DNA from 2 places in the Pseudarthrobacter sp. alpha12b genome. Region 2 is predicted to be linked to the other one. Evidence: predicted binding sites of a transcription regulator. Region 2 holds the regulator's gene; the other holds the start of a gene.

Region 1 (4,413 bases), 1.8 Mb from region 2:
GGTGCTGGAGACCGGCCAGGAGTAGCCGGGACTGCTGCCGGGCAATTGGCCTTGGGCCGTCGTCGTACGTTCCTGCCCGGTTACTGGCATCCCGCCACTGTAAATCCCACTTAAAACCCGCCACCCCTCGACATTTCCGGGGGTGGCGGGCTTTGGCCAATCAGTAACTGGGCAGGAACGTGCGCGTTTCGCCGCTACTTCAGCCCGAGCTGCTTGGTGGGGGTCCGGAAGGACTCCTTGGCAGTGAGTGCCGAGACGGCAGCGATGGCGCAGATGATGGCGGTGAAGATGCTGATCTGCACCCAGCCGCCGGGCTGGATGCCGCCCATGGCAGCCACGATGGCCGGGGCGAAACCTGCCATCAGGAACCCGAGCTGGGTGCCGATGGCCAGGCCGGAGAAGCGGACCTTGGTGCTGAACATCTCGGCGTAGAAGGACGGCCAGACGGCGTTGGAGGCGGCGTAGCCGAAGGAGAAGAAACCGATGGCTGCAACGAACATCAACGGGATGCTGTGGGATTCCAGGCTGAGCAGGAACAGCGGGGTCAGGATTGCGCTGGCCACGGCGCCGTAGATGAAGACAGGCTTGCGGCCGATTCTGTCCGCGAGCTTGCCGAAGAGCGGCTGGGTGCCCAGGGCCACCAGGTTGGCGCCGACCACGAGCCACAGGGTGGTGGTGCCGTCCACGCCGGCGACTGTCTTGGCGTAGCTGATGGCCAGGGTGCCGAACACGGTGGAGACAGCGGCGATGAAGGCGCAGGCGACGACACGCAGGACGTCGCGCCAGTGGCCCTTGAGGAGGTCGGCGACCGGAAGCTTGGAGATCTGGGCGTTCTTCCGGGCTTCCTCGAAGGCCGGAGGCTCGTGCAGGGTGCGGCGGATAAGGAACGCCACCACAACCACCGCGGCGCTCAGCCAGAACGGGATGCGCCAGCCGATGCCGTACTTGATCTCATCCGGCAGGGCCAGGACGGGGATGAAGACCAGGGCGGCGAGGATCTGGCCGCCCTGCGTGCCGGTAAGGGTCCAGGAGGTAAAGAAGGAACGCTGGTTGTCCGGGGCATGCTCCAGCGTCATGGAGGAGGCGCCGGCCTGCTCGCCAGCGGCGGAGAGGCCCTGGCAAAGGCGGGCGAGGACCAGCAGAACCGGGGCCCACCAGCCCACCGTGTGGAAATCGGGCAGGCACCCGATCACGAACGTCGATGCGCCCATGAGCACCAGGGTGAACATCAGGACTTTCTGCCGGCCCACCCGGTCGCCGAAGTGGCCCAGGATGATGGCGCCCACGGGACGTGCCACATAGGCGAACCCGAAGGTGGCGAAGGACATGATGGCAGCGTTGGTGTCTGCATCGGGGAAGAAGACCTTGGGGAAGATCAGCGCCGCAGCCGAGCCAAAGATGAAGAAGTCATAGTATTCGACGGCGCTGCCCAGGAAGCTGGCGAGGGCGGCTTTCTTGGGTGTCCCGGCGGAGGTGAGGGCACCCGCCCCTGCGGACGGAAGTGTCTTGCTCATGGTGTTCCTTTGGTGTGACGACATTGTCGCGGATGGATCTGGGGTCGCAGCCGCCGATGCCTTGGTGCGGGCGGGGGGATGCGGCTGGAGTCCGGTGGAAAGACCCGGCAGTTGTAGCCACATGGTGGGAGCTACTTTTGCGATACAGAAACTATGACTGTGAGGGCAGTCACCTGTCAAGAAAATAATCACCATCTAGAAATAGCTCTCACATTGTGGCAACATCAAAGCATGAGTGTGAACCAAACCACAGCGGCCAATGAAGAATCCGCTGCCGCCGCCCGCGTCGGAGAGCCCGTGAATGCCATGCCGCCGGAAGGCAAGGTGGGCGCCCGTCCCGCCGACCGCACGGATATGGTGGGCAAGGCCCTGGGGCTGCTGGTCCTCCTGGGTGATGAACCCCGCGGGGCCAGTGCCGCGGAGATTTCCCGCCGCGCCGAACTTCCCTTCAGCACCACCTACCGCCTGCTGGGCTCCCTGACCCGCGACGGTTTTGTCGACTACGAACCGGACGGCCGCCGCTACCACCTGGGCCTGCGGATCTTCCAGCTGGGACAGCGAGTCTCCAACCACCATGGTTTCGCGGGGACGGCCATGCCTATCCTCCGCCGGGTCACCGAACAGACCGGCGAGGCCACCATCCTCAGCGTCCGCGATGGGCTGCACCACCTGACGGTCAGCAAGGTGGACGGACCGCAGACCTTCCGCGTGACCAGCGATCCCGGCCACCTGGGCTCGCTCTCCACCACCGCCGTGGGTAAGGCCCTGGTGGCGTTTGCCGAGGATGCGGAACGCGAAAAGCTGGTGGCTGAGGTCCCGCTTGAAGCGCTTACCCACAAATCCATTACGGACCGGGAAGCCTTCAGGGCCGAGGTTGAGAAGGTCCGCCGGCAGGGATACGCCGTCATGGATGAGGAGAATGAGGCCGGCATGCGGGCCGTCGCGGTGCCGCTGCTCAACAGCCAGGGGCACGCCTTTGCCTCCCTGGCAACCGCCGTGCCCGTTTTCCGCCTGAGCCTCGAGGAACTGGAGGCCCACGTCCCTGTCCTGCAGGAGGCTGCCGCCGAGCTGGCTGCACGCCTTCCGCAGCGCGGCTAGGCACGCAAAACCGCCTCCAAGAAATATTGCGTTCGCATCTCGAACGGTAGTGCGATAAGTGAACATTTTCTGTATTGTTATCCCCATCACCGGCGCAGCCCTTCCACGTGAACGCAGCCCGGTGCCGTACCAAAGGAGCTGCACGCATGAGCAATCGAACTGAGTCCTACCTTGTGGGACTGGTTGGTGATGGCGTTGCGCCATCGCTCACGCCGCCGATGCACGAACGGGAAGGCGACGTGCAGGGCCTGCGCTACCTGTACCGCCCCATTGACCTGCTGGAACTGGGTTTGACCGGGGAGTCGGTGGGCGCCATCCTGCACAGCGCCCGCACCCTGGGCTTCAACGGCCTGAACATCACTCACCCCTGCAAGCAGCTGGTCCTGCAGCACCTGGACGAGGTAAGCCCGGACGCCCGCCGACTTGGCGCGGTGAACACCGTGGTGATCCGCGACGGCAGGTTCATCGGCCACAACACCGATTTCTCCGGCTTTGGTGCCGCACTTGCTGCCGGCCTCCCCGGAGCCCGCCTGGACCGCGTGGTGCAGCTCGGTGCCGGCGGTGCCGGATCCGCCGTCGCCTACGCCCTGCTCAGCGCAGGCGTTAAATCCCTGGACCTGGTGGACATGGACCCTGCCAGGGCCGTGGCACGGGCCGCCGAACTGCAGGGCTTTTTCCCCCACAGCACCGTCACGGCACGCACGACGGCGGAGCTGCCGCAGCTCATGCGCCTTGCCGACGGCCTGGTGCACTGCACACCCGTTGGCATGGCAGCCCACCCCGGCGTCCCGCTGGACATGGACCTGCTGGAGCCCCGGCACTGGGTGGCGGACATCGTCTACCGCCCCATCGACACCGAACTGGTCCGCGGCGCCCGCGCCAAGGGCTGCGAGGTCCTGGACGGCGGCCGGATGGCAGTAGGCCAGGCCGCCGACGCCTTCCGGATCTTCACCGGCCTGGACGCGGACCCGGACCGCATGCGCTCGCACTTCCTGGAGCTTGTGGCCGCCGAGGAGGTGGCCGCCTGATGCGCACCGGAATCGCCACCGTCTGCCTCTCCGGCACCCTGAAGGAAAAGATGCAGGCCTGCTCCATCGCCGGCTTCGACGGCATCGAGATCTTCGAGCAGGACCTGGTCACCTCACCGCTCAGCCCCGAAGACGTGCGGAAGATGGCGGCGGACCTGGGGCTCGGCCTGGACCTGTACCAGCCCTTCCGCGATTTCGACGGCGTCACCCCGGACCTGCTGAAGGCCAACCTCCGGCGCGCCGAAGCCAAGTTCAGGCTCATGGCACACCTGGGCATGGACACCATCCTGGTGTGCTCCAACGTCGCCACCGCCACGATCGACGACGACGGCCTCCGCGCCGAACAACTGGCACAGCTGGCCAACCTGGCGGGGGACCACGGCGTCAAGGTGGCCTATGAGGCCCTGGCCTGGGGCAAGTACGTCAACGACTACGAGCACGCGTACCGCCTGGTGGAGATGGTGGACCACCCCAACCTGGGCACCTGCCTTGACTCCTTCCACATCCTCTCCCGCGACTGGGACACCGCGCCGATCGAGGACATCAACCCGGACAAGATCTTCTTCGTGCAGGTGGCGGATGCCCCCAAGCTCTCCATGGACGTCCTTTCCTGGAGCCGCCACTACCGCGTGTTCCCGGGCGAGGGACAGTTTGAGCTGGCCAAGTTCATGGGCCACGTGGTCCGCGCCGGCTACACCGGGCCGGTCTCGCTGGAGGTCTTCAATGACGTCTTCCGCCAGTCGGACGTCGAGCGCACCGCGGTGGATGCCATG
Region 2 (4,413 bases):
CCAAGTCCTGTCCCCGTGGGGTTGTTGGGCGAGCAGAGGAACACAATGTTCGGCTGCAGTTCCTTGACCTGGCGGGCTGCGGACTCTGCGCTGAGGTCGTAGCCTTCCGCGCGTTCCCCGGTGATGTAGCGGGTGTCCGTACCGCTGGCCAGCAGGGGGTACATGGAGTACGTGGGTGGAAAGCCGAGTGCGGTGCGTCCGGGGCCGCCGAACGCCTGGAGGATCTGCTGCAGGACTTCATTGGAGCCATTGGCTGCCCACAGGTTGGTTTCATCAAGCCCATGCCCGAGATACTCAGCCAAGGCTTTCCGGAGGGCGGTGAACTCGCGGTCCGGATAGCGGTTGAGCCCGGCGGCGGCCTCCGTAACGGCGGCGCTGATGGCGGCACGGACGTCGGCGGGAACACCATGGGTATTTTCATTGACGTTCAGCAGGATGGGGACGTCCAGTTGGGGCGCCCCGTAGGGGGTCAGCCCGCGAAGGTTGCTGCGGAGGGGAAGCCGGTTCAGACGTTCTAGCTGGTCGCTCACCTGAACAGTTTAGTGGCCACGGCAACTGCCGGAAAATGTGACAGCCGTTGTTCGCCCTGGGCATGCCTGATGCTCTCCCCGGCATGCGCCATATGAGGCGCCTTGTCATCGCTTGACCTGGTTTCCGATCCGGGGCGACCGCGGCACCTGTTTCAGCGCGTGGGGACGAAGAGCTGCTGGCCCGGAATGACGGTGCCGGCGGCGAGGTTGTTCAACTGGACGATGTCCGCCACCACGTCCCGGGCATCGCGGTGGGGAGCAACGGCACCGGCGATGGCCCACAGCGACTGGCCGGACTGCACGGTCACCGTGACCGTGGGCGTAACTGCCAGATCCGAAACCGAATCCGAGGCCTTGGCCGGGGAGTGGAAAAGCCCGGAAAGCGACAGCAGGAGAACGGCCAGGAATACTAGCGGAACTCCAATCAGGACGATCCTCCCCCGACGGGTCAGCCTCAGGGGCGCAGACGAAGGTGAAACCTGGTGAAGAGATAAAGCTGACATGAACTAAGCCCTCCTGGACTTGCCGTGCTGCCCGGGTGTCCGCCGGCCGCTGCCCTGCCGCTCGTAGCGCTGCCGGAACCTCTACCGGCCGCGTATTCGAATAGGGCATGCGCTGGTTAGAACACATGTTCGAACTTTGCTTGTTAAGTTTTAGCACCTATCGACGAATAATGTCGAGACTCGCTAGAACAAATGTTTGAAAAAGCAATGTGGCTGGCCTAGCTTTGAACCAAAGAACAACCACCACTGAAGTTGAACAGCAGGGTCTGACAATGACGGTGGGACTCCTTCCGGCGGCGCTGTGGACCAGCGCCAGGCGGGAGATCCGGCGGCAAGCGAAAGGCATTGGCGAATATGGCAGCAGCAGCCGCCGGGGGCAGGACCGCCCCGCAACCAAAGAGGACCGCCAAGGGCCTGACCCCCAGGCAGAAGAAGATCCTCGAAACCATCCAGCGCTCAGTCAATGAGAACGGATACCCGCCGTCCATGCGCGAGATCGGCGATATAGTCGGCCTCGCAAGCCTGTCCAGCGTGACCCATCAGCTCTCCCAACTGGAAAAGCTGGGTTACCTGCGGCGCGACCCCAAGCGGCCGCGCGCCATGGAAGTCCTGATGCCCCTCACACTGGACGGCGGCGCCAAAGCTGCCGGCACGTCTCCTGCGCCGCACGCCACGGGTACCGGGGCCACGGTGTCGGAACTGCCCACGGCACTGGACACCGCCATGGTTCCCCTGGTGGGTCGTATCGCTGCCGGCGGCCCCATCCTCGCCGAGCAACTCGTGGAAGATGTCATGCCGCTGCCCCGCCAATTGGTGGGCCAAGGCGAGCTCTTCATGCTTAAGGTGGCCGGCGACTCCATGGTGGACGCCGCCATTTGCGACGGCGACTGGGTAGTGGTGCGGCGCCAGGCGGACGCTGCCAACGGAGACATCGTTGCCGCACTGCTGGACGATGAGGCAACCGTCAAGACCTTCCGTCAACGCGACGGCCATACCTGGCTGCTCCCCCAGAACACGCAATACGAACCTATCCTGGGCGACCACGCCACCATCATGGGCAAAGTGGTCTCGGTCCTGCGTTCCCTCTAGGCTCCGTTCCCGCTCCAGCCCCGACTCCCCTGGGCTGCGTCCACGCCGGCCGCACTCCGCCGGCTTATACCGAAGGTACCTGGCGGCGCTTCGCCGTTGTCAGGACGCGTCTGCGCCCAGCCTGGTGAGCGCCGCAAGCGCCTTGGTGCGGTCGGTGGTGGCCCAGAACGGGGGCAGGGCGCCCCGCAGGAATCCTGCGTAGCGTTCGGTGGCCAGCCTCGAATCCAGGACGGCCACCACTCCCTTGTCTCCGGTTGACCTGATCAACCGGCCGGCGCCCTGGGCGAGCCGGATGGCGGCATGCGTGGCGGAGACGGACATGAAGCCGTTTCCCCCTGCCTGCGCCACGGCACGCGAACGCGCCGTCATCAGCGGATCATCCGGCCGCGGGAACGGAATACGGTCGATCACCACCAGCCGGCAGGAACCTCCGGGAACGTCAACCCCCTGCCACAGGGACATGGTCCCGAAGAGGCAGGTGTCCGGCTCATCAGCGAATTGCTTGACCAGGGCAGTCATGGTCGATTCGCCCTGGCAGAGGACAGTCATATCGAGCTTGGGCCGGAGCGCGTCGGCAGCCTCTTCGGCGGCCCGCCGCGAGGAGAACAGGCACAGGGCTCCCCCACCGGACGCCTTGATAAGCGCTTCGAGTTCCGCCAGCGCCTCCGGGGAAACGCCGCGCCCGGGCTTGGGGAGGTGTCCGGCCACGTAGAGGATGCCCTGTTTGGCGTAGTCGAAGGGCGAGCCCACGTCCACGCCCGTCCAGCTGGGCGCACCGTCACCGATGAGGCCCAGTCCCCCGGCTGCAGGTTCAAAGGCGGAGCCGATGGCCAGGGTGGCGGACGTAAGCACCACAGTGTGCCCGGCAAAGAGCCCTTCCCGCAACCTGCCCGCCACTGACAACGGTGCGATATTGATCAACACCGGCGCACTGTCATCCGGCTGGGAGTAGCCCTGGCCGGGATCGAACGTGCTGGCGCGGGAAAACCACACCACCTCCCGGTTTTCACGGGCAGCGATCAGCCGCTCGCACAGTTCCAGGATGAGCATGAGGCGGGAACGGGCCAGCTGCCGGCCGCCGTCGGCTGTGGTGTTGCTGTCCCCTTTGGAATCGGACAACGCGGCGCGGCACGCCTCACGCAACTGGTCCACGCAGTCCAGCTGTTCATCGTTCAGGCCGTTGGGCAGCAGCCCGTTCGGCGCGCCGGCGACGGCCAGCTCAAGGTTGGCAGCTGCGGCGTTCAGGGCATCAACGGTGATGGCGGTATGTTTCCGGGCGCCCGAGGCGGCGGCATGGACCATGGCTACGGACAGCTGCCCGGACACGGCACCGGTGACCCGGTCCTGCAGTTCGTGCGCTTCGTCCACCACCACGACGTCGTATTCGGGCAGGACGGCAAGCCCCTCGAACGCGCTGACAGCCAACATGGCGTGGTTGGTCACCACTACATCGGCCTCGGCTGCGTCCTGCCGTGCGAGCTCGCTGAAACATTCAGCGGCCATGGGGCATTTTTGCGCGCCCAAGCACTCCATGGACGTCACGGAAACCTGGCGCCAGGCACGGTCGGTCACACCGGGCAGGAGCTCATCCCTGTCGCCCGTCGCTGTTTTCTCCGCCCACTCGCGGAGCCGCACCACTTCCTTGCCAAGCTGCGATGAGGGTCCACCTACGGAAGCGGCGAAATGCGGAACGCTGGTGTCCTCTCCCAGGGAGAAGAGCTGCCCTTCGGACGGTTCCTCTGATGGGAACCCGCCCTCGAGCTTGTGTCGGCATACGTAGTTGGACCGCCCCTTGACCAGCGCAACCTTGACCGGCCGGTCCAGGGCAGGGGTGATGTTTTTCAGGAGCCGCGGCAGGTCCCGTCCCACAATTTGGGTCTGCAGTGCCAGCGTGGCCGTGGACACGAGGGCAGGCTTGTTGCTTTCCAGGGCATGGGCGATCAGCGGCACCAGGTAAGCCAGTGACTTACCGGTGCCGGTGCCCGCCTGGACCAGGAGATGGTTGCCGGTTTCGATGGCCCGGGCCACCTGCTTGGCCATTTCGTGTTGTCCGGTGCGGCTTTGTCCGCCCATGCCGGCAACGGCGCGGTCGAGCAGTTCGATAACGAACTGCTCGCCCGCCGTCTGCGCAGCTTCGCCGGCTGCAAGGTCAGTCATTGACGACGAATGGTTCCAGTTCGGACGCCAGGCCCTCCCGGACCATCACCGCAGCCCTGGTACCTGCCTCAACATGGTCCAGGCTGAGGATTTCGGCGTCGGACTCATGGAGCTTGCTGATCAGGTCTCCGCGG

The links. Region 2 encodes LexA, which represses DNA repair genes until DNA is damaged. Its sites were predicted from a motif close to TCGAACANNTGTTCGA; they were not measured.
Region 1: a site for LexA is predicted at 2,652-2,667, ahead of ACTAQI_RS16155 (shikimate dehydrogenase). Genes of this name have one in related genera too.

What each region holds. Positions count from the first base shown of each region.
Region 1 is NZ_CP196746.1:3,501,210-3,505,622, reverse strand. It holds gene ACTAQI_RS16170 (ATP-dependent DNA ligase) at 1-25, shown strand, start outside; gene ACTAQI_RS16165 (MFS transporter) at 195-1,514, opposite strand; gene ACTAQI_RS16160 (IclR family transcriptional regulator) at 1,746-2,612, shown strand; gene ACTAQI_RS16155 (shikimate dehydrogenase) at 2,759-3,640, shown strand; gene ACTAQI_RS16150 (bifunctional sugar phosphate isomerase/epimerase/4-hydroxyphenylpyruvate dioxygenase family protein) at 3,640-4,413, shown strand, end outside.
Region 2 is NZ_CP196746.1:596,878-601,290, reverse strand. It holds gene ACTAQI_RS02670 (histidinol-phosphate transaminase) at 1-530, opposite strand, end outside; gene ACTAQI_RS02665 (LysM peptidoglycan-binding domain-containing protein) at 683-1,033, opposite strand; gene lexA (transcriptional repressor LexA) at 1,388-2,122, shown strand; gene ACTAQI_RS02655 (ATP-dependent DNA helicase) at 2,222-4,279, opposite strand; gene hflX (GTPase HflX) at 4,272-4,413, opposite strand, start outside.